One region of the Streptomyces sp. XH2 genome, then DNA from elsewhere that is predicted to be linked to it. Evidence: riboswitches for the same ligand, from Rfam matches in the RefSeq annotation. Region 1 holds a riboswitch; each other region holds the start of a gene.

Region 1 (7,709 bases):
CTCATCCACGAGTTTGCGTTCCCGCTCCCCATCTACGCCATCTGCGACATGCTCGGCGTCCCGCCCGAGGACCAGGACGACTTCCGGGACTGGGCCGGGATGATGATCCGCCACGGCGGCGGCCCCCGCGGCGGAGTGGCCCGTTCCGTGAAGAAGATGCGGACGTATCTCGCGGAACTGATCCACCGGAAGCGGGAGGATCTCGGCGAAGACCTGATCTCCGGACTCATCAGGGCAAGCGACCACGGAGAGCACCTCACCGAGAACGAGGCCGCGGCGATGGCCTTCATCCTGCTCTTTGCGGGTTTTGAAACAACTGTGAACCTGATCGGTAACGGAACCTACGCCCTGCTGCGCAATCCGGAGCAGCGCGAGCGCCTCCAGCGCGCGCTCGCCGACGGCGACGAGACCCTGCTCGCCACGGGCGTCGAGGAACTGCTGCGCTACGACGGCCCGGTGGAGCTCGCGACCTGGCGGTTCGCCACGCAGGACCTGACGATCGGCGGTCAGCGCATCGCCGAGGGCGACCCCGTCCTCGTCGTCCTCGCGGCCGCCGACCGCGACCCCGAGCGGTTCGCCGACCCCGACACCCTCGACCTCTCCCGGCGCGACAACCAGCACCTCGGCTACGGCCACGGCATCCACTACTGCCTCGGCGCGCCCCTCGCGCGCCTGGAGGGTCAGACCGCCCTCGCGACGCTCCTGCGGCGCCTTCCCGACCTGCGGCTGAACGCCGAACCGGAGGACCTGCGGTGGCGCGGCGGGCTCATCATGCGCGGCCTGCGCACCCTCCCCGTGGCCTTCACGCCCGAGGGCCTTCCCGGGGGCGTTCCCGGGAGCCTTCCCGAGGGCACTTCCTGAGGGTCGTTCCGAGGGCGGATCCCAGGGCGTTCCGGGCGCGAAACGCTGACCCGTACCGCCCCGCAAACCACCGCAAATCCGGGCCCGCCTGACCTCTCGTCACCCGGCGTGACCTCGGCGTGACCTCCGCTACACCGGCTTGTGACTGCGGTGGGGCGTCGCTATCTTCAACGACCATTCCGAAAAGACCGTTGCGACGCCACACGAGAGGCAAGCGCCCATGAGACCCGGAACCGGCCGACATCGCCGCCCCCGTCAGATACCCGCCATCGTGGTCGCCGCAGGGGTGACCGCTTCCGGAATCGCCATGCCGCTGCTCGCGGCCACCGGCGCTTCCGCCGCCGACGCCGGCACCTGGGACCGTGTGGCCCAGTGCGAGAGCGGAGGCCTGTGGAGTGCGAACTCCGGAAACGGGACCTACGGGGGACTGCAGCTGACCCAGGACCTCTGGGAGCGCCACGGCGGCCGGGAGTACGCCCCCCGGCCCGACCTCGCCAGCCGTGCGCAGCAGATCGCCGTCGCCGATCAGATCCTCGAAAGCAGCGGCAACGGCTCCTGGTCGAGCTGTGCCGCGAGCGCGGGCCTCACCTCGGGCGGCACCAAGGCCGACGTCAACCCGGGCGGCACGCACGCCCCCGCGAGCGACTCGACGCCATCACGCGCCCCGGAGCGCACCACTTCGCACTCCACGCCGTCGGAGCCGGACAAGTCCGCCAAGCCGGAGAAGCCCTCCACGGCCCCCTCGCAGTCCGGGAAGCCCTCGACGGAGCCTTCCGCTCAGCCGTCGTCCGGCACGCCGTCGCCGGACCAGCCGTCCGGCACTCCCTCCGGGACCCCCTCCGGCACCCCCTCGGGCAAGCCCTCCGGCAGCTCGTCCCCCGACTCCTCGTCGCCCAAGCCGGGAGACACGAAGCCGGGTGACGGCAAGGACGGTGACGGCAAGTCCGGCGAGCCCGGAGAAGGCCGGCACCGCAAGCCCTCGTCGTCCCCCACGGACGACCCGACCTCGATCCCCACGTCCCCCGCGACGCCGTCCCAGGGCACCCAGGACGGTTCCGGTTCCGCGGCGGGGCAGGCGTCCGACGGCGTCGAAGCCGGTACGGGCAAGCACCGTGCCGATCCGTCACGTTCGGACGACACCCGTTCATCGCGCGGCGGCGGCGAAGGCCGTACCGGCAGTCCCACGGCCACCGACTACACCGTGCGTCCCGGTGACAACCTGTCAGTCATTGCCGAACAGCATGCGGTCAAGGGTGGTTGGCAGTCGCTCTACCACCACAATGAGAAAGCGGTCGGAACCGATCCCGACCTGATCCGTCCTGGTCAGAAGCTCGAGGTCGGTAAATAGACCGGCAGTTCGCGGCGAATGTCCGTTCCAGTCGAAAGTGAGACATGGGTCTCTTTGCCAGTTGGCGGAATGTCACCTTCCCCAACTTGGCAAACCCCCTCCTACCTGCGGAAACGTAGTGTTCCCCTGGGTAACCAGGGGCGACTGTGGCTGGAAAGAGGGGTTTGAACCCTTGCCTCTACTGTGTTTACCGTCGTGACCGCTCGCCACCGCGAGCACCACGGTCGTCACGCCGAATCCTGCCGACGGCCGCTGGAGTCGTCGCGCAAGCGCCGTAGGCAGGAGCGGGGGAACCAAGGTAGGCGCCGGGAACGGCTCCTCGGCCCGAAGCGGGTCGCTGGACCGGGACCGGCTAGGGGTGAAGCCGAGTGTGCTCGCAGAGCTCGCACACGAGGCCGGGCGAACTCACAGCCCGAACCCGACAGCTCACCTCGTAGGCGTCGGTGAGGAAACGACTCATGTCCAAGGGCAAGCACCGCCGTCCGTCCAAGGCCGTCCGTATCGTCACGCTCGCCGGTGTCGCCGGCGCCGCCGTGGCCGCCCCGCTGATGGTCGCCACCTCCGCCAACGCCGCCTCCGTTCAGACGTGGGACAAGGTCGCCGAGTGCGAGTCCGGCGGCAACTGGGCCATCAACACCGGCAACGGCTACTACGGCGGTCTGCAGTTCTCGCAGTCCTCCTGGAACGCCGCCGGCGGCCAGAAGTACGCCGACCGCGCCGACCACGCCTCCAAGAGCGCCCAGATCGCCGTGGCCGAGAAGCTGCTCGCCATGCAGGGCCCGGGCGCCTGGGGCTGCGCGGTGCCGGGTATGACCGTGGGCGGCGCCAAGGCCGGTGCCGACACCTCCGGCTCCGGCACGACCGCCAAGTCCTCCCGCGCCGGCGGCACCGTCTCGGGCAAGTCCCACGCGGACCGCAGCGAGCGCCAGGCCGCGCCGAAGAAGCACGCGCCCAGCCGCACCGCTCCGCAGACCACCGAGCGGGAAGAGGCCCCGGCCCCGAAGCCGGCCGCGCCGAGCCACACCGCTCCGCAGTCCTACAAGGTCGGTGACGGCGAGTACGAGGTCAAGGAGGGCGACACCCTCTCCAAGATCGCCGACGCCAAGAACGTCAAGGGCGGCTGGCAGAAGCTGTACGACCGCAACAAGGACATCGTCCAGGACGCGGACGTGATCTACGTCGGCCAGAAGCTGCACCTCAGCTGACCGAGCTGACAGGGGCGGCCCACGCGAGTGGGCCGCCCCTCTTTGTCGTTTTACGGAAATTCCTCAAGTGTGCGGCAAACTCGGCATTTGAGCTGTTGTGCTGATTTTGCGGTTTTTTCGGGTTTCACGGCCCGGAAACACGGTCCAACGGCGAGGTGAGCCTCCGGCGCCCGTTAGGCTCGTGCTGCAGAACCTCAGACACACACGAAGGAGACCCTCGTGCCGTCCATCGACGTCGTCGTAGCTCGCGAGATCCTCGACTCGCGAGGCAACCCCACGGTCGAGGTCGAGGTCGGCCTCGACGACGGCTCCACGGGCCGTGCCGCCGTGCCGTCCGGCGCCTCCACCGGCGCCTTCGAGGCCATCGAGCTCCGCGACGGTGACAAGAACCGTTACCTCGGCAAGGGCGTCGAGAAGGCCGTCCTGGCCGTCATCGAGCAGATCGGCCCGGAGCTCGTCGGCTACGACGCCACCGAGCAGCGCCTGATCGACCAGGCCATGTTCGACCTGGACGCCACCGACAACAAGGGCTCGCTCGGCGCCAACGCCATCCTGGGCGTCTCCCTCGCCGTCGCGCACGCCGCCTCCGAGGCCTCCGACCTTCCGCTCTTCCGCTACCTGGGCGGCCCGAACGCGCACCTGCTGCCCGTTCCGATGATGAACATCCTGAACGGCGGCTCGCACGCCGACTCCAACGTGGACATCCAGGAGTTCATGATCGCGCCGATCGGCGCGGAGTCCTTCTCCGAGGCCCTGCGCTGGGGCACCGAGGTCTACCACACCCTCAAGTCGGTCCTGAAGGCCAAGGGCCTGTCCACCGGCCTGGGCGACGAGGGCGGCTTCGCCCCGAACCTCGGCTCCAACCGCGAGGCCCTCGACCTCATCCTTGAGGCCATCAAGCAGGCCGGCTACACCCCCGGCCAGGACATCGCGCTCGCGCTCGACGTCGCCGCCTCCGAGTTCTACAAGGACGGCGCCTACACCTTCGAGGGCAAGTCCCGCACCGCCGCCGAGATGACCGAGTACTACGCCGAGCTCGTCGAGGCGTACCCGCTGGTCTCCATCGAGGACCCGCTGTTCGAGGACGACTGGGACGGCTGGAAGACCATCACCGACAAGCTCGGCGACAAGGTCCAGCTCGTCGGCGACGACCTGTTCGTCACCAACCCGGAGCGCCTCGGCCGCGGCATCGAGGAGGGCGCCGCCAACGCCCTGCTGGTCAAGGTCAACCAGATCGGCTCGCTGACCGAGACCCTCGACGCCGTCGAGCTGGCCCAGCGCAACGGCTTCAAGTGCATGATGTCGCACCGCTCCGGCGAGACCGAGGACGTCACCATCGCCGACCTGGCCGTCGCCACCAACTGCGGCCAGATCAAGACCGGTGCCCCGGCCCGCTCCGAGCGCGTCGCCAAGTACAACCAGCTCCTGCGCATCGAGGAGATCCTGGACGACGCCGCGGTCTACGCCGGCCGCAGCGCCTTCCCGCGCTTCAAGGGCTGACGTCCCGGGGGGGCCGGGAACCCCGGGGGCCGCTGCCCCCGGGGCTGACACGGCCTCAGAACCGCAGCCTCACCACGTCCCCGGCCACGGTCCCGTACCGTGGCCGGGGACGTACGTTCGTAGCGGGGCTGCGGGCGACCAGGACCTCGGGGAGGCGAAGTGGCGGCGGACCGTTCCACCGCGACCAGGCTCAGGGCACTCGGCTCGGTGCTCGTCCAGGGCCCCACGGCCCGCGTCTACCGCGCCCGGGGCCCGCGCCGCAGCCGGCTGACCGGCCGCGCGGCGCTGCTGGCGCTCGTCGTGTGCTCGCTGGTCGTCGCCCTCGCCTACCCCATGCGCCAGTGGGTCACCCAGCGTTCCGACATCGCCGACCAGCGCCGCCAGTCCGAGCGGGCCCGCGAGCAGGTGCAGCGCCTGGAGGACGAGAAGGCGCGGCTGGAGGACCCGGCGTACGTCGAGCAGCAGGCGCGCGAGCACCTGCACTACCTGCGCCCCGGGGAGACGGGCTACAGCGTGGTCGACGGCAGCGGCACCGCCCGCCGGCCCCGGGACCAGGGCGCCGCCGACCGCCCCTGGTACAGCAATCTGTGGGACGGTGTGGACGCCGCGGACACCCCGCGCTGACGCCCCCGTCCCGCCCCTTCACGAACGCCGACAACGGCGAACCGGCCGACAACACCGAGCGAAGACGACACGAGCGAGCACATGGACACCCCTCCGCCCCAGACCGAGCCCACCGAGCCCACCGCCGCCGACATCGAGGCGTTCAAGGAGCAGCTGGGCCGCCCGCCGCGCGGGCTGCGCGCCATCGCCCACCGCTGCCCCTGCGGTCAGCCGGACGTGGTCGAGACCGCCCCCCGGCTGCCGGACGGCACGCCGTTCCCGACGACGTACTACCTGACCTGCCCGCGCGCCGCCTCCGCGATCGGCACGCTGGAGGGCTCGGGCCTGATGAAGGAGATGCAGGACCGGCTGGCGACCGACCCGGAGCTCGCCGCCGCCTACCGCGCCGCGCACGAGGACTACCTCCGGCGCCGCGACGCGATCGAGGTCCTGGAGGGCTTCCCGAGCGCGGGCGGCATGCCCGACCGGGTCAAGTGCCTGCACGTGCTGGTGGGTCACTCGCTGGTCGCGGGTCCGGGCGTGAACCCGTTCGGCGACGAGGCGCTGGCGCTGCTGCCGGAGTGGTGGGCCAAGGGCCCGTGCGTGACCCCGTGCGCCGCCCCGGACGGGGGTGACGAGCAGTGACCCGCGTCGCCGCCGTGGACTGCGGCACCAACTCCATCCGCCTGCTCGTCGCCGACCTCGACCCGGCGACCGGTGCGTTCACCGAGCTCGACCGCCGGATGACGATCGTCCGCCTGGGTCAGGGCGTGGACCGCACGGGCCGGCTGGCGGACGAGGCCCTGGAGCGGACGTTCGCGGCCTGCCGGGAGTTCGCGGAGGTCATCCGCGAGCTGAAGGCCGAGCGGGTGCGCTTCGTCGCCACCTCCGCCTCGCGCGACGCCGAGAACCGCGAGGACTTCGTGCGCGGCGTGGTGGACATCCTGGGCGTGGAGCCCGAGGTGATCAGCGGTGACCAGGAGGCCGAGTTCTCCTTCACCGGCGCCACCAAGGAGCTCTCCGGCCGGGACGACCTGGCCAGGCCGTTCCTCGTCGTGGACATCGGCGGCGGCTCCACGGAGTTCGTCGTCGGCGAGGAGCATGCCCGCCCGTCGCCCACCACCACCCTTGCCGGAGACGCTTCGCGCCGCCCCTCTCTCTTCGCCCGCAGCGTCGACGTGGGCTGCGTGCGCATGACGGAGCGCCACCTCGTCGCGGACGGCGCCGTCGTGGACCCGCCCACGCCGGAGCGCATCGCCGCGATACGCGAGGACGTCGAGGCCGCGCTGGACCTGGCCGAGGAGACCGTCCCGCTGGAGGAGGCCCGCACGCTCGTCGGCCTCGCCGGCTCGGTGACCACGGTCGCGGCGGTCGCGCTGGGCCTGACCGAGTACGACTGGACGCGCATCCACCACGCGCGGATCTCCCTGGAGCAGGTCCGGGAGATCACCGGCAGGCTGCTCGCCTCGACGCACGAGCAGCGCGCGGCGATCCCCGTGATCCACCCGGGCCGGGTCGACGTGATCTGCGCCGGAGCCCTCGTCCTGCAGGCGGTCATGGAGCGCGTGGGCGCCCATGAGGTCGTCGTGAGCGAACACGACATTCTGGACGGAATCGCCTGGTCCATCGCCTGAGAAGGCGTCCTGTGACGGCCCCTCCGGGGGCCTCCGGGAGAAAGTTCGTGAAATCCTTCACATGAAAAAAGGGAGCGTTGGCGGCGCGAAGGGGTCCGTTGGGCCCTTCCGGGGGCTCCGGTGGTCCCTGCGGCGGGACGCCGTCCGGTTTCGGGCGGGTTAAAGGAGCGTTTATGTGATCGCCGTTGCGGCAGTGGTCTAGTCAACCTGACGCCCACAAGGCCAGTTCAACAGGGGTTCCCAACGCGTTCGACGCCGAAGTGGTTCCCTTACGGCCGTATGGCATGGGTCACGGCGGCGGCGGAGTGTAGCAGATACCCTCAGGCCCCTTGTGAAGGGGCTCACGAGCATGCCCGCGGAGAGTGCTGGATACTCGAATCATGAGCACCACGGAGCGTCCACGGATCCTCGTAGTAGGCGGTGGGTACGTCGGCCTGTACGCGGCGCGCCGCATCCTCAAGAAGATGCGGTACGGCGAGGCGACCGTCACGGTCGTCGACCCGCGTTCGTACATGACCTACCAGCCCTTCCTGCCCGAAGCAGCTGCCGGCAGCATCT
Region 2 (7,709 bases), on a different contig from region 1:
GGTGTAGCCGAGGCGGAACGTGGACTCCACGGTGAGGTCGCCGGCCTGCAGTTCGTCGAGGCGGCGGCGTTCGTCGTCGAGGCGGGCGACGAGGGAGGCGACGGTCCAGCCGGGCCGGGAGGCGAGGCGGGAGGCCACGATGCGGACGGCGAGCGGCAGGTGGCCGCACGCGGCGGCCAGGTCCTTCGCGGCGCGCGGCTCGGCGCTGACGCGCTCCTCGCCGGCGATGGCGGCCAGCAGGGAGAGGGCCTCGGCCTCGCTCGCCACGCCGACGTGGAACTGCCGTGCGCCGCCGAGGGTGACCGCCCGGGAGCGGGTCGTCACGAGCACGGCGCAGCCGGCGGTGCCGGGGAGCAGGGGGCGGAGCTGGGCGGCGTCGCGGGCGTTGTCGAGGAGGAGCAGGACGCGCCGGTCGGCGAGCACGGAGCGGTAGAGGGCGGCCCGCTGTTCCAGGTCGTCGGGGATGTCGGGCTCGGGGACGTCGAGGGCCTGGAGGAAGTGGGCGAGGACGCTGCCGCTGTCCGCGGCGTCGGCGCTCGTGCCGCGCAGGTCGACGTAGAGCTGGCCGTCGGGGAAGTCGGGGCGGGCGAGGTGGGCGGCGTGGACGGCGAGGGTGGTCTTGCCGACGCCGCCGATGCCGGTGAGCACGGCGATCGGCACGGCGGGGCCGGCGGCCGCGGTGAGCGCGCCGCGCACCTCGCTCAGCAGGTCCTCGCGGCCGGTGAAGTCGGGTATGCCGGCGGGCAGCTGGAAGGGGGCGCCGGCCGGGTGCCGGCCTTCGGCGGGCGCGGGGGCCGTGGTCGCCGCGGGGGCGGGCAGGGCGAGCGCGGGGTCGCCGGCCAGGACCTGGGCGTGCAGGCGGGTCAGCTCCGGGCCGGGTTCGACGCCGAGTTCCTCGACGAGCAGCCGCCGTGCGTCGGCGTAGGCGGCGAGGGCGTCGACCTGGCGGCCGCAGCGGTAGAGGGCGAGGATCAGCTGGGCGCGCAGCCTCTCCCGCAGCGGGTGTTCGGCGGCGAGCGAGGTGAGCTCGGGGACGAGTTCGGCGTGCCGGCCGAGGGCGAGGGCGCAGTCGGAGCGGCCCTCCTGGGCGGCGAGGCGCGCTTCGGAGAGCCGGTCCTGCTGGCGCTCGCAGTACGGGCCCGGGAGCCCGGCCAGGGGGGTGCCGTTCCAGAGCTCCAGTGCGGCGGCGTACGCGTCGTGGGCCGTGGCCGTGTCGCCCGCGCTCCGGGCGGCGGCCGCCTCGGCCAGGAGGCGTTCGAAGACGTGGGCGTCGACGCGCTCGGGCGCCACGCGCAGGGCGTAGCCGCCGGCCACGGAGACGAGGACGGTCGCGGGGGTGCGGGCGGCGCGGCCTGGTTCGAGGAGGGCGCGCAGGCGGGAGGCGTAGGTGCGGATGGTGCCGAGGGCCTGGGGCGGTGCGTTCTCGCCCCACAGGGCGTCGATCAGCTCGTCGCTGGAGACCGTGGCGCCGCCGCGGAGCAGGAGGACGGCGAGCATGGCGCGCTGCTGGCGCGCGCCCAGGTCCACGGGGCGGTCGCCCGCCAGTGCGCGGACCGGGCCGAGCAGCTGGAAATGGAGCAGGGGAGCGGAAGGCTCCGTTGTATCCCGCATGTCTCCCCCGAGCGTGCCGTGCCGGATCCGTCCGGCGACAGCGGTGACAGTACCTCAGTGTCCCTTACAAGAGCAGGCGTCGGACGCGCGGGCGGCCCGGTGGGCGGGCGGGGGCGGGCCCGGGCCGGCAAGGGGGCGTTGATCGTCCGTTGATGGGGCCGATACATACTGCTGGCACCGTTGTTTCACGGCGCGTCACGGCGCGCCTTCTACACAGGAGTTCGATATGACCGCTGAGGACCCCAAGCACACGGAGCAGGCCGGGGCCCCCGCCGAGCAGGCCGCCGCGCCGTCCGGGCCGGCTGCCACGCCGTCCGAGCAGGCCATTTCGACCGAGCTGGACCAGCCGGTCGAGCACGTGGAGGGTGCCGGGGCGCAGGGGCAGGGGGGCAGCGGCCCGATCCGTCCGACCCACACGTCGGGCGCCCAGTAGCCACGCGTGACGGGGCCGGGGCCCGCCGTGCGAACGGCGGGCCCCGGCCTTGTTTGTGCAGGCGTTCTGCCGTCCCCGGCCGTTAAAACTGTGCAAAGGACGCCCCCGGGCCCCGGTATCCAGGGCCTGCGGAGAGCGAATACCGGACAGGCGCCCCCCTCGTCGTCCGCTCACCGCCCGGCCGCCGTCCGTACGCGTCACCCCCGTTCAGAAGCAAGGCTTCCGGTACGCGTGAGCCGCCGGAGGTCTCCCGCCGGGACCGTTCGCACGACCGAATGTCGCTCTTGAACTTCCGCTCGCCGCCTCGGGATACTCGCCCGTATACCGTTCTTGACATGGACGCGACGATCTCATCGGCCTGTCGCGCACCATGTCCGGCCTGTGCGCGTCAGGCGGGCGCACGACGTACGCGCAGCACGCACGCGCACGACGCACACGCAGTACGCACGCGCACGACATGCATCCAGCACTCACACGCACAACGCACGCACGTACGCACCTCCTCCATCACGCCCGGGCGTCCGTCGCGCCGCCGGGCACTCCCCCACAGGAGGCCACGAGTGAAACGTTCCTGCATCTCCACGCGCCGTACGGCCGCCGCCGGGGCGGCGATGGTCGCCCTGACGGCCGCGGCGCTCACGCTCCCCAGCGCGCACGCGAGCTCACCGGCGCCCCGTCAGCTCTCGTCGCCGCAGGCCTCGGAGCTCGCCCGGAAGATCTCCGCCGACCTGGGTGCGGACTCGGCCGGCACGTACTACGACGCCGGGAGCGGCCGGCTCGTCGTCGGCGTCCTCGACGAGGGGGCGGCCGCTCGGGTGCGGGCCGCCGGCGCCGACCCGAGAATCGTGCGCCACTCCGCGGCCGAGCTCGCCTCGGCCCGGCGGACGCTGAAGTCGGATGCGTCCATTCCGGGCACGGCCTGGGCAGTGGACCCGCGCCTCAACAAGGTGGTCGTCACCGCCGACAGCACCGTCACCGGCGCCCGCAAGGACCGCCTCGACAAGGTCGTCGCGAGCCTCGGCGACAAGGTGGCCGTGCGGACGACGGCCGGGACGTTCCGCCCCTTCATCGCGGGCGGCGACGCGATCTGGGGCAGCGGCGTGCGCTGCTCCCTGGGCTTCAACGTCACCAAGGGCGGCAAGCCGTACTTCCTCACGGCCGGGCACTGCGGCAACGCCTCGCAAACCTGGTCCGCCACGCAGGGCGGCGCCCAGATCGGGGTGACCGAGAGCTCGACCTTCCCCGGCCACGACTACGCGCTCGTGCGCTACACCTCGTCCATCGCCCACCCCAGCGCGGTGGACCTCTACGACGGCGGCACGCAGAACATCGCCAAGGCCGGGGAAGCGACCGTCGGCGAGACGGTGCAGCGCAGCGGCAGCACGACCGGCGTCCACGACGGCCAGGTCACCGCCCTCGGCGTCACCGTCAACTACCAGGAGGGCGCGGTCGAGGGCATGATCGGCACCTCGGTCTGCGCCGAGCCGGGCGACAGCGGCGGCGCGCTCTTCGCCGGCGACACCGCCCTCGGCCTCACCTCGGGCGGCAGCGGCGACTGCTCCTCCGGCGGCGAGACGTTCTTCCAGCCCGTACCGGAGGCCCTGCAGGCGTACGGGGCGCAGCTGCCCTGACGCACTCCTCCGGGGACGCCCGCACAGGGCTCTTTGGAGGTCGCCGGGCCGGGGTGGGGTCGCCCCGGCCCGGTTCGGCCGCGTCCGGCCGGGGTCAGTTAACCCGGCCGTACCAGACGCTGCCGGACCAGATCTTCTCCAGGCGCACCGAGGTGCCGGGCTTGGGCGAGTGCCAGATCTTGTTGTTACCCGCGTAGATACCGACGTGGTAGACGTTGCTGCCCGAGTGGAAGAAGACCAGGTCGCCCGCCTGGCGGGAGCCGGAGGAGATGTGCCGGGTCTTGTTGTACTGGTCGGCCGCGGTGCGCGGCAGGTTCTTGCCGACCTTCTTGAACGAGTAGAGCGTGAGACCCGAGCAGTCGAACCGGTTGGGGCCGGCGGCGCCGTACTGGTAGGGGGAGCCCTGCTTGGAGGCCGCGACCTTCAGGGCGGCGGCGCCCGGGGTGGCCGCACTCGCCTCGGCCGACATGCCGGGGAGCAGCATGGACGCGGTCACGGTGGCGGCGGTGACCACGGAGGCGGCACCGGCGCGGGACATGAGCGTGGATATGCCAGGGAACGCAGACATGCCAAAACCCTTCGTCATCCGCCTGCGAAAGATGACCTGTCGGGTTCGGGCTGTCGAAGTTGCCCGGCCACCTGAAATGGCTTCACCCCAAGGACCACCGCCATCGTGGTCCGCCGTGCTCGGGTCTCCCGCTCCTGCCGATCCATTCGCTTCTGCTCCGCACCCGGTACGGCGGCAGGACTCGGCGTCCGCCCGGGTCGCCCGCCTCGGTGACGGGATCTTGTTGTTCGATGCACGATCCTGCATCACGGACCGCCGGAATTCGGAGCCGAAAGGTGCTTCTGTGAACTTCTTCACTTCGCGTCGCCCCGTGGAACCGGGGTGTTACCCGGCATCACGAGTGGCGGGAAATCCCGTTTATCAAAAGGCAGTTGAAGAACTGATTCGAGTCACCTCGGCAAGGCCCGGAAGGCGAGGTGAGCGGGGTCGCGGCAGGGCGTCTTTGCGTCAGAAAGCAGCGGCGGCGGGGTCCGTGCGGTTCGCCGCGAGGGCCCGAGGGTAGCCCTACGGCATGCTCACCCTAGGGATCGAGGAGGAGTATCTTCTGCTCGACCCGGCCACCGCACTGCCGGTTCCCCTGGCCGACGAGGTCCGGGCGGCGGTCGACCTGGATCCGGTCGTGAACGAGCGGGAGATTCAGGCGGAGCTGTTGCAGGCCCAGGTGGAAGTTGCCACTCCGGTCTGCTCCGATCTCGCCGAGGCGAGCCGGCACCTGCTGCGGCTGCGCCACGCGTTGAGCTCCGCCGCCAAGCGGTCCGGCTGCCGGATCGCCGCCTGCGGTACGGCGCCGTGCTCGGGCCCCGAGCCCATCCCGGTCACCGGTAACCCGCGCTATCTGGCGATGCGGACGCGTGCCGCCCAGCTCGTGGACGAGCAGTTCGTCCACGGGATGCACGTCCACGTCGCCATCCCCGACCGCGAGACGGGTGTCGCGGTCCTCAACCGGGTGCGGCCCTGGCTGCCCGTCCTCGTCGCCATGGCGGGCAACTCCCCGCTGTGGAACGGCCAGGACACCGGCTTCTCCAGCTGGCGGACCGTGGTCTACAGCCGCTGGCCGGTCAGCGGCCCGCCCCCGTACTTCCACGGCCTCGCGGACTACGAGGAGCGCATCGAGGCGCTGCAGACGGCCGGGGCGATCGCGGACCGGGGCCAGCTGTACTGGACGGCACGGCTCTCGGAGCGCTATCCCACGATCGAAGTGCGCTGCCTGGACGTGCAGTTGCGGGCCGACGACTCCGTCATGTTCGCCGGCGTCGTCCGCGGGCTGGTCGCCACCGCCATCCGCGACGAGAAGACCGGGCGGCCCCCGGTGCCCTGCCTGCCGGAGCTGCTCGCCGCCGCGAACTGGCACGCCGCCCGGCACGGGCTCGACGGGGTGCTCGTGGACCCCACGGGCCGGCGCCACGGCGCGCACGACGTCGTCCGCGGCCTCCTCGCCCACATAGGGCAGTCGCTGGAGGAGTCGGGCGACACCCGGCAGGTGAGCTCGCTGGTCAGCCGCCTGCTGCGGCGGGGCACCGGGGCGGACCGGCAGCGCCGGGCGCTGGCGACGGACGGGCTGAAGGCGGTGACGGAGCTGATCTCTGAGCCGTAGGCAGGTCAGAAGTGCGGGTCCCCCGCGACCCGCCCGCCCAGGGCCCGCCCGGTGTCCGGGAGGTGGCGCCATCGCCTCGTCAGCAGCAGGGCCGCCAGGCTCAGGTAGACGTAGGTCAGCACCTCCCGGGCGTACTCTCCCGGAAGCGCGAACTGCACCGCGAAGAGGACGAAGAGGACTGCGGCCTCCCACCGGACGAAGTGCAGGTCCAGCAGGACGACGACCGCCAGGACGGTCTGCGCGGCCGTCAGGGCGACCTCGTCCACCTGACGGGTGACCAGCGGCAGGGCCGCCCCTCCCCCGCCGAGCGCGTGGGCGAGGGGCAGGCAGCCGACCAGCAGCGTCCACTGGTTGACCTTGCTGGACAGCAGCGCGCCGAGGCCGTCACCGGCCCGCATGCGCCAGGCGAAGACCACGGCGACGATCAGCTCCGGGGCCTCGGACGCGAGCGGGGCCAGCCACTGGACCAGCACGAAGCGGTCGATGCCGAGTGAGGCGCCCGCCTCCACCAGCCCGTGCGCGAACGGCTCGGCGCACGCGAAGACGACGGCCGCGGCACCCGCGAAGAGCACGGCCGTCACAGTGCGCCGCCCGGACCGCGGCAGTACGGCCAGCCGCGCCGGGACGCCCACGAGCTCCTCCATCTCCCCCGTGGAGCACTTCGCGATCCGGTAGAGGTAGTAGCCGTACCAGGGGATGAGCACCACCGGTACGTACCAGCCGATCTCGCGGGTGAGCGGCATGACGAAGGCGACGACGGCGGCCACGGCCAGGAAGGCGACGTCGATCCGGCGGTGCGGCTCCAGGACGACCGGCCCCGGGGCGGCGCCCCTGCGGCGCAGCGCCAGTGCGGCGGCCAGCGCGACGAGCGGCCAGCCGACGCCCACCAGCAGCCGGTTGGCGCCGGTCATGTTGGCCGCCGCGTACGCGGCGTAGGCGGGATCGGATCCGGCCGCGTAGGCGAAGTAGAGGTCGACGGCGTACTCGGGCAGCACCGCGATGAAGGCCAGCAGGGCGAGCGCGAGCGCTCCGGCCATGTCCGCGCGGGCCGTCTCCGCGGCCCACATCAACAGCAGCGCCGAACAGAGCACCCCCAGCCCGAACACGGCCACGGCCGCGCCCGGCGGCAGCTCGGCACCGCTCAGCCGCACCACGACCGCGGGCACGGCCCCGGCACAGGCCACGGCGATCCGCGCCACGCTCGCACCAACGGACGGCGGCACCGTCTCCGCTGCCGCGGACTCACCCATCGACGGCTCGCTCCTTCCGCGTCACACCTGACCCTGCCGATCTATCAGCAGGAACCGGCGGCCCGCCGCGGACAGCCCGCAGCGCCGGCAGGCGCCCCCCATTCGGCCGACCGTTCGTGCCGCCCGCGCTGTCGAGGGCCTGCACGGTCACGGAATTCAGACCACGAAAGGTCGCAGGACGAAAAAACAGAGGACCGCGAATCATGCTCCCTACACCCTGGATACCGGATCAACGGCCGATCACCGCCGTATAAGAACCGTCAGCGCCTGCGCGCTGCATCACAAACGGCGAGTGAGGAAAAACTCCTAGTGCGCCGAGTCCACGCGGAAGCCCTTCGGGACGAGGAACGCCGCCAGGACCACGGCCGCCGCCACGATGACCGCCGACACCAGCGACGTGGTCCGCAGGGCGTCGTCGAAGGCCGCTCTCGCCGCGGCGAGCAGGGCGCGGCCCTCCCTCGTGGCGGGGCCGAGGGCGCGGGAGGCCTGGTCGGCGCCGCCCACCGACTCCCGTGCGGCCGGCGGGAGGCCGGTGGGCATGCCGGAGCGGAAGAGGGCGGCGTGGATGCTGCCGAGGAGGGCGACGCCAAAGCCGATGCCCAGTTCGTAGGCGCTTTCGGAG
Region 3 (7,709 bases), on a different contig from region 1:
AGCGGCCGCTTGGTGGGGTTGCGCTGGCTGTGGCCGGTGGGGTGGCTGCTCGGCAGTGGGCCGGGGCGGTCGGGGCGCCCAAGGCCGCGGCGCTGACCGGGCTGTACGTTGCCGCGTTCGGCGGGTCTCATCCGCTGGCCAAGAAGATCGGGGCTTGGCCTTCCGTGTTCGCCGTTGCCGGTGGGGTGGCCCTTGCCTCCTGGGTGGTGGAGAGCCGGGCCTGATCAGCAGGACAGGGCCTCGGGCGGCGTCTTTTCCGCCCGAGGCCCTCATCGGTTACGCCGACGCCTCCGTCAGGCTCTTCAGCTCCTCCTCCGTGAGCTTCAGGTCCGCCACCGCCAGCAGCGCCGGCAGCTGGTCCACCGTGCGGGCGCTGGCCAGCGGGGAGGCCACGGTCGGCTGGGCCGCCAGCCAGGCCAGGGCCACCGTCGCGAGCTCCGCGTCGTGGGCCGCGGCTACCTGGTCCAGGGCGGCCAGGACCCGGAGGCCGCGCTCCGACTCCAGGTACTTGCCGGCCGCCCCCGCGCGGGCGCTGTCCACGGCCGCCCCGGGGCGGTACTTGCCGGTGAGGAAGCCGGAGGCCAGGGCCCAGTAGGGGACCGCCGCCAGGCCGTGCCGCGCCGCCACGGACGCCAGGGCGCCCTCGTAGGTGTCGCGGGAGACCAGGTTGTAGTGGGGCTGGATCGCCACGTACTTGGCCAGACCCGAGGCGTCCGAGAACTCCAGGGCCTCCTGCAGGCGCTCCGGCGTGATGTTGGAGGCCGCGATCTCGCGGACCTTGCCCTCCTTCACCAGCGCGTCGAGCGCGGTGATGAACTCCTCCACCGGCACCGACGGATCGTCGTAGTGCGTGTAGTAGAGGTCGATGTAGTCGGTGCGGAGGCGGCGCAGGGACTCCTCCACGCCCGACTTGATCACCGATGCGCGCAGGCCCCGCGGCTCGGGGACGCCCGCGCCGACCTTGGTGGCGAGGACGATGTCGGCGCGGTTGCCGCGCGAGGCGAACCAGTTGCCGAGGACGGTCTCCGACTCGCCGCCCTGATTGCCCGGGACCCAGGCGGAGTAGACGTCGGCGGTGTCGATGAAGTTGCCGCCCGCCGCCGCGTACGCGTCGAGGACCGCGAAGGACTCCGCCTCGTCCGCCGTCCAGCCGAAGACGTTGCCGCCGAGGGCGAGCGGGTGGACGGAGAGGTTGCCGATCTTCTTGTGGATGTCAGCCATGCATCATCTCAGCGTCCTTACCGGAGCAGGTATTCCGTTTCGGCTCCGCTCGCCCGGCAGCGCCGTCGGCTACGGCTGCAGGCCCCTGCCCCGCAGCCACCCCAGCGGATCGATCGGTGCGCCACCGCCCGGCCGGACCTCCAGGTGCAGATGCGGCCCCGTGACGTTGCCCGTCGCGCCGACCCGGCCTATGACCTGGCCCGCAGCGACCTTGCCCGACGTGGCCACCATCGACGACAGGTGGCAGAACCACAGCTCCGTACCGTCGTCGAGCCTCAGCACGATGCGGTAGCCGTACGCCCCCGCCCAGCCGGCCTGGGTGATCGTGCCGCCGCCCACCGCCTTCACCGGCGTGCCGGTCGGGGCGGCGAAGTCCTCGCCCGTGTGGTGCGCGGACCACATGTTGCCCGCCTGCCCGAAGCCGGCCGTCAGGGTGTACGAGCCGACGGGGAGGGTGAACGCTCCGGACTGCCCGGAACGACGGGCGGAGGCCCTGCCCGAGCTCGCCCTCTTCTCCGTCCGCTTCGCGGCCTGCTTCTCGGCCTGCTTCTTCTCGGGGGCCCGTTCCTCTGTCTTCTCCGGCGTCCGCTCGTGAGTCCGCGTCTGCGCCTGCGTCCGCTCCGGCGTCCGGCCCTGCTCCGCCTGCTTCTGCTCCGCCGCCGCGGCCGCCGCGGTCCGCGCCGCCTCCGCCTCGGCCGCCTTGCGCTCCGCCGCCTGCTTCTGCGCCGCCGCGGCCACCCTCACCTGGGCCGCCTGCGCCTCGTCCTCGGCCACGCCCTGCTGGTGATCGGCCTGCTCCATGATCCTCGCCCGGAGCGCCTCACCCGCCTTCGCCGCCTCCTGGGCCACCTCGGAAGCAGCCGCACCGGTCTCCTCGCCGAGGGAGTCGGCCGTGCCCGCCGCGCTCCCCGCGAAGAACGAGCCCACCCCCGGCAGCTGCGCCAGGTCGGGCACGGATATCGAGGCCGCCGGGCGCTCCTGGGCGCTCGCCATCCCGCCCGCGCCGACCGCCGCGATGACGCCCACGCCGAGCACGGCACCGCTGCGGGCCATCGTGCCGCCGCGCTGCTTGACGACGCGGTGGCGCCCGCGGCCCGCGCCGAACGAGAAGGCGCTGAAGGCGGAGGGTTCGTACGACCGCTCATGCGCGGGCCGGTCCGCCCCGTGCGACGGCTCCGGGTCCGGCTCGTACGGCGGTGCGTACGCCGGTACGAGCGGCGGGTCGTAGGAGGCCTGCTCATAGGAGGCGTGCCCGTAGGACTCGTAGGAGGCGCGCTCGTACGAGGTGTGCTCGTAAGCGGCTTGCTCGTACGAGGTGCGCTCGTACGAGGCGGCAGGCTCGTAAGGGGCGGGCAGCTCGTAAGGATCGGCAGGCTCGTTGGATGCCACGAAGGCACTCCTTTCCTTCCTTCTCGCCTACCGGGTTAGCTGACGGGTTCGGAGCAGGAAGGTCTCCTACGGGCCGCGTGCGGCCCGATTCACCCCAGGGTGGTGGTTCCCCGGTTCCCAGAACGTGCCGGTGTATCAGATGGTGCTGTGCCCGCGGGATTCGGCGAAGGCGCACGGTGCACCGCCTCTTGTGGCGGTTGCGACGACCGCGCTCCGTTATCGAACGTTAATAGACATGCCGGGTGGATTCCAAGCCGAAAGCCCGAATCCACCGCTCTCCCTGACAGCTCTTCACAGGACGTCCGCCCACGGAGCCTGTCGATGCTTTCCACGAAATGCTGTTCGATTCGCTCGCCGCGCCGGATCGCCAACAGCGCCATGTCGTCGGCCGCCTGACCGCCCGAATGACGCGTGACCTCGGCGACCAGGCTGTCCAGCAGCGCCTCCGGGCTCTTGAACTGCCGACCCGTCAGCTCCGCCCGCGGGTCGTAGAACGCGCCGTCGGCGTCCCTGGCCTCGGTCACCCCGTCCGTCATCAGCAGCAGCATCGACCCCGCGGGGAACTCCCGCTCCTCGGCCCGGTCCGCCCACACCCCCAGGTCCCCCAGCCCGAGCGGCAGGGCGGGCACGGTGGGGTCGGCCGCGCCGACCCGCCCGTCCGCGTGCAGCAGGAGCGGCGGCGGGTGGCCGCGGTTCAGCAGGCGGAGTACGGGTTGCCCCGGCGGCAGCTCCGCCAGGACGGCCGTGGTGAAGCCCTCGTACTGGTCCAGGTTCCCGCGCCGCGCGCCCTCCCGCTGCAGTGCGCGCTCCAGCCGCCCCGCGACCCCCTCCAGCGTCGGCTCCTGCTCGGCCGCCTCACGGAAGGCGCCGATCACGACGGCGACGGCCTCGACCGCGCCCAGGCCCTTGCCGCGGACGTCGCCGACGACGGCCCGTACGCCGTGAGGAGTGTCCTGGACCGCGTACAGATCCCCGCCGATCCGGGCGCCGGCGTGCGCGGCCACGTAGCGCGCGGCCACCCGCAGGCCGCCGATGCGGGAGGGAGGCGCGGGCAGGACGGCGCGCTGAGCGGCCTCCGCGATGCCGCGGGCGGAGGCGAGCTGCTGGTCGCTGCGGCGGGCGATGCGGTTGATGCCCAGTGCGACCAGGGAGACCGTGCCGATGGTGGCGATCTCGGCCAGCGCCTCACCGGTGTCGGACGGCCGGTGGTAGATCACGAGGCCGACCGCGACCGCCACCGCGGCCAGGGCGGCCGCGACGGTGGCGCGGAGGGTGTGCAGGGGCGCCGCCACGAGGGGGGCGGCGGAGAGGAAGGGGGCGCAGGTGTAGTTCGCGGGCGCCCCGAGCCCGAAGAGGGCGCCGCCGGTGATCAGGAAGGCCGGGAGCCTACGGGCAACGCGGCGGACGGTGCGCCCCGCGGCGCGGCAGGCAGTTCGGCTCACCCCTCCCACCCTTCCGGGCGGGAGGTCACCGGGCGAACGGTGCTCGGCCGATCGGGGAACTCACCGGGCCAGGAGCCCGGGCACTCAGGTACCTGACCGGTCAGGATCCCGATCGGTCAGTACCCCGACCGGTCAGTACCCCGACCGGTCCGCCGCCCGACCGGTCCGCCGTCCGAGCAGTCAGGCATCCGAGCAGTCAGGCGCCCGAGCAGTCAGGCGCCCGGGCAGTCAGGGGCCCGGGCAGTCAGGGGCCGGACACCGGCCCCCGGCCGTCAGGAAGACGCGCGGCGCTGCCGTGCGCCCCCGCCCCCGTTGCCACCGCGACCGGCACGCCCGGCACCGCCGCCGGCCCCACGGCCCGCGCCGCCACCGGCACCGCGGCCCGCGCCGGAGCCCGCACCACGACCGGCACCGCCGGCGAAGGAGGAACCGGAAGAGGAACCAGAGGAACCAAAACCGGAAGAGGAAGCCCCGGCAGAGCCCTCCCCGCGACCGCGTCCACGACCGCCACGCGACCCGCGCGTGCCCCGGGACCCGCGCGACCCGGCAGCAGCCGCAGCCCCGCCGGCCGCTCCGGCGGAGGCACCCGAGCCCCCGCCGCTGCGCTTGCGCGGCGTCGCCTGGGCCGGCACCGGCGGAGGAATGACGACCGCCACGCCGCTCGGCTCCTGGGCGCCCGTGATGCGCACGAGCTCCGGGTGGTCCGGGCCGACGGTGACGACGTTCGGGGAGATCTTGGCCGTGGCCATCATCCGGCTCATCTCGCGCCGCTGCTCGGGCAGCACCAGCGTGACGACCGTGCCGGACTCGCCCGCGCGCGCCGTACGGCCGCCGCGGTGCAGGTAGTCCTTGTGGTCCATGGGCGGGTCGACGTTCACGACGAGGTCGAGGCCGTCGATGTGGATGCCGCGGGCGGCGACGTTCGTGGCGATCAGCGCCGTGACCTGATCCGTACGGAAGAGGTCCAGCGTGCGGTTGCGCTGCGGCTGGCTCTTGCCGCCGTGCAGCGCGGCGGCGCGGACGCCCTCGGAGAGCAGCTTCTTCACCAGCCGGTCGGCGCCGCGCTTGGTGTCCACGAACATGATCACGCGCCCGTCGCGGGCGGCGATCCGGGTGACCGTGTCCTTCTTGTCCGTCTCGGTGACGTGCAGCAGGTGGTGGTCCATCGTGGCGACCGCGCCCACGGACGCGTCGACGGAGTGCGTCACCGGGTCGGACAGGAAGCGGCGGACGAGCCGGTCGACGTTGCGGTCGAGGGTCGCGGAGAACAGCATCCGCTGGCCCTCCGGGTCGACCTGGTCGAGCAGCCGGGTGACCTGCGGCAGGAAGCCCATGTCGGCCATCTGGTCGGCCTCGTCCAGGACGGTGATCCGCACGTCGCCGAGCTTGCAGTCGCCGCGCTGGATGAGGTCCGCGAGGCGGCCCGGCGTGGCGACGAGCACCTCGGCGCCGCGCGCGAGCGTCTGGGCCTGGCGGCCGATCGACATGCCGCCGACGACCGTGGCCGTCCGCAGGTTCACGGCGGTGGCGTACGGGGCGAGCGAGTCGGTGACCTGCTGAGCCAGCTCGCGGGTGGGGACGAGAACGAGCGCGAGCGGGCGACCGGGCTCGGCGCGGCGGCCGGCCGTACGGGCCAGCAGGGCCAGGCCGAACGCGAGGGTCTTACCGGAGCCGGTGCGGCCGCGGCCGAGGACGTCACGGCCGGTGAGCGAGTTCGGCAGCGTCGCGGCCTGGATGGGGAACGGCTCGGTGACGCCCTCGCGGGTGAGCGTGGAGAGCAGCGCGGCCGGCATGTCCAGGTCGGCGAAGGACGCGACCGGCGGCAGCGCCGGGGTCGTGCTCACCGGGGTCTCGAAGTCGCCCTGGGGGGCGGCGGGCCGGCGGTTCGCGGGCCGGGCGCCACCACGGCCCTGCTGGGAGCCGCGGCCGGGCCGGTCGGAGCGATCGGAGCGGTTCTGCTGGGGCCCGCGGGGCGAGCGGGTCGTCGGACGAGCGGAGCGAGTCATGCGGGTGGGACCTTCCCTCAAAGGGGGTGGACACGCCCGGAAAGGAGACTTCGCATCGCGAGGCCGCCGCCCTCAAGGAAAAGGAGCGGGAACGGCAGAACGGCGGAAAAGCCTGGGCGCGCTGGGTGCGGGACGACGACGGCCGGTGCACAGCGGGCGCCGGCCGGCGCGGGGGCAGCAATGGGGCCCGCACCCAGTGGTGCGGGCCCCATTGCCTGTGTGCTTCATGCAGAGCCCGGGGCCGCCGTCAGGCGGTCCGGGCGGGCATCATCGTCAGGCGGCGACGATGTTCTCGGCCTGCAGGCCCTTCTGGCCCTGCGTGACGTCGAAGGAAACCTTCTGGCCCTCGAACAGCTCACGGAAGCCGTTGGAGGCGATGTTCGAGTAGTGGGCGAAGACGTCGGGGCCGCCGCCGTCCTGCTCGATGAAGCCGAAGCCCTTTTCCGAGTTGAACCACTTCACGGTGCCAGTAGCCATGTCTATCTCCTTAGTGGATACACCCTCGACGGATGCCGAAAGGTGCAATGGGCCCCACACCGGAATAGACCGGCAAAAACAAAAATGCGCCGTCGGTTCACATAACCGTCAGGCGCACACGAGTTCATGGGTACCACAACTGAAACGTCAGTTCAGCGTAGCACACGCACGCACTGCTCCCTAGCACACGTCGGCGGCCCCCGTTCCACCGCCCGCCGACGGTGCCTGCCCGCTCCTACAGCTCCACGCCCTGCGCGCGGGCGTGCCGGTCCGCGGCGACCTCGGCCTCCGTCTCGTCCAGGTAGACCTCGCAGACCAGGCGGCCGTCCCTGTTCATGTTGTGCTCCAGCTCCCAGAGGCTGAGCTCGCCCCCGCCCTCCAGCAGGAACGCATGCTCGTAGAAGCGGCACCAGGTGGCGTCGCGCCCGGCGCCCCGGCGCCTCGGCTTGGTGATCAGCGCGATGTGGTGGCCGAGCGCCCCCTGGAGCAGCTCGCGCACCACCTCGCCGGGCCCGTCCTCGTTCTCCGCGCGCCGCAGCAGCCGCCGCGCGTGGTCGGGCGAGGCGTCGGCGACGTACTCCCGGCGGGGCTGGACCGGCCCCATGGCCAGCAGCAGCTCCTCCGCCAGCCAGGCCGGCAGCTCGTCGCCCTCACTGCCGGGCCCGATCCCGCCGCCGATCCGCTCGTGCACGCGCCGCTCGGCCCGGTCGAGGGCGTCCTCGTCGGCGTAGAGCTCGTAGACGAAGGCGTCCTCCGGGCCGGTGTCGTGCTCCAGCTCGAACAGCAGCAGGCTGCTGCCGTCGGCCAGCAGGAAGACGTGCCGGTACGCATTGCAGCGCAGCGGGCGGTGCTCGTCGTTGCGCTGGCGGTACGAGCGGAGCTCCGCCTGATGCATCAGCGCCGTCCCCAGCCGGGCCAGGACCGGCTCGCCGATCTCGAACCCGTTCTGGGCCCGCTTCAGCAGTGTCGCCACGTGCTCGGCGGGCGACATCTCGGACCCTGGGGCCCCCGCCGCGGCCCCCGGGGCTCCCGCCCCGGCCCGCGCGGCTCCCGCGGGCCCGGCCGGCCCCTGGCCGTGCTCCGTGCGCCCCCTGTGCGCCCTGCACGCCGGGGACTGGTCTCCCCGCTCCCCTCGCTCGCTTCCGCTTCCGCTCCCACCGGCTCGCGAGTTCTC

Evidence for each region. Region 1 has a riboswitch for cyclic di-AMP ahead of ACOTKD_RS29805 (transglycosylase family protein). Riboswitches for the same ligand answer to the same signal wherever they lie in the genome.
Region 2: another riboswitch for cyclic di-AMP. It lies ahead of ACOTKD_RS10510 (C40 family peptidase); the one in region 1 lies ahead of ACOTKD_RS29805 (transglycosylase family protein).
Region 3: another riboswitch for cyclic di-AMP. It lies ahead of ACOTKD_RS27045 (M23 family metallopeptidase); the one in region 1 lies ahead of ACOTKD_RS29805 (transglycosylase family protein).

The regions. Positions count from the first base shown of each region.
Region 1 covers NZ_JBMMMZ010000015.1:227,046-234,754, forward strand. The annotation lists gene ACOTKD_RS29795 (cytochrome P450 family protein) at 1-861, shown strand, start outside; gene ACOTKD_RS29800 (transglycosylase family protein) at 1,148-2,209, shown strand; cyclic di-AMP (ydaO/yuaA leader) riboswitch at 2,470-2,664, shown strand; gene ACOTKD_RS29805 (transglycosylase family protein) at 2,668-3,414, shown strand; gene eno (phosphopyruvate hydratase) at 3,634-4,914, shown strand; gene ACOTKD_RS29815 (FtsB family cell division protein) at 5,074-5,538, shown strand; gene ACOTKD_RS29820 (DUF501 domain-containing protein) at 5,620-6,162, shown strand; gene ACOTKD_RS29825 (exopolyphosphatase) at 6,159-7,151, shown strand; gene ACOTKD_RS29830 (NAD(P)/FAD-dependent oxidoreductase) at 7,532-7,709, shown strand, end outside.
Region 2 covers NZ_JBMMMZ010000004.1:232,743-240,451, forward strand. The annotation lists gene ACOTKD_RS10495 (AfsR/SARP family transcriptional regulator) at 1-1,611, opposite strand, end outside; gene ACOTKD_RS10500 (hypothetical protein) at 1,838-2,044, shown strand; gene ACOTKD_RS10505 (S1 family peptidase) at 2,605-3,675, shown strand; gene ACOTKD_RS10510 (C40 family peptidase) at 3,770-4,243, opposite strand; cyclic di-AMP (ydaO/yuaA leader) riboswitch at 4,248-4,410, opposite strand; gene ACOTKD_RS10515 (carboxylate-amine ligase) at 4,755-5,837, shown strand; gene ACOTKD_RS10520 (hypothetical protein) at 5,843-7,087, opposite strand; gene ACOTKD_RS10525 (MFS transporter) at 7,394-7,709, opposite strand, start outside.
Region 3 covers NZ_JBMMMZ010000013.1:309,177-316,885, reverse strand. The annotation lists gene ACOTKD_RS27055 (hypothetical protein) at 1-224, shown strand, start outside; gene ACOTKD_RS27050 (aldo/keto reductase) at 277-1,221, opposite strand; gene ACOTKD_RS27045 (M23 family metallopeptidase) at 1,291-2,610, opposite strand; cyclic di-AMP (ydaO/yuaA leader) riboswitch at 2,620-2,753, opposite strand; partial or broken gene ACOTKD_RS27040 (PP2C family protein-serine/threonine phosphatase) at 2,967-4,061, opposite strand; gene ACOTKD_RS27035 (DEAD/DEAH box helicase) at 4,325-6,058, opposite strand; gene ACOTKD_RS27030 (cold-shock protein) at 6,332-6,535, opposite strand; gene ACOTKD_RS27025 (DUF6227 family protein) at 6,771-7,526, opposite strand.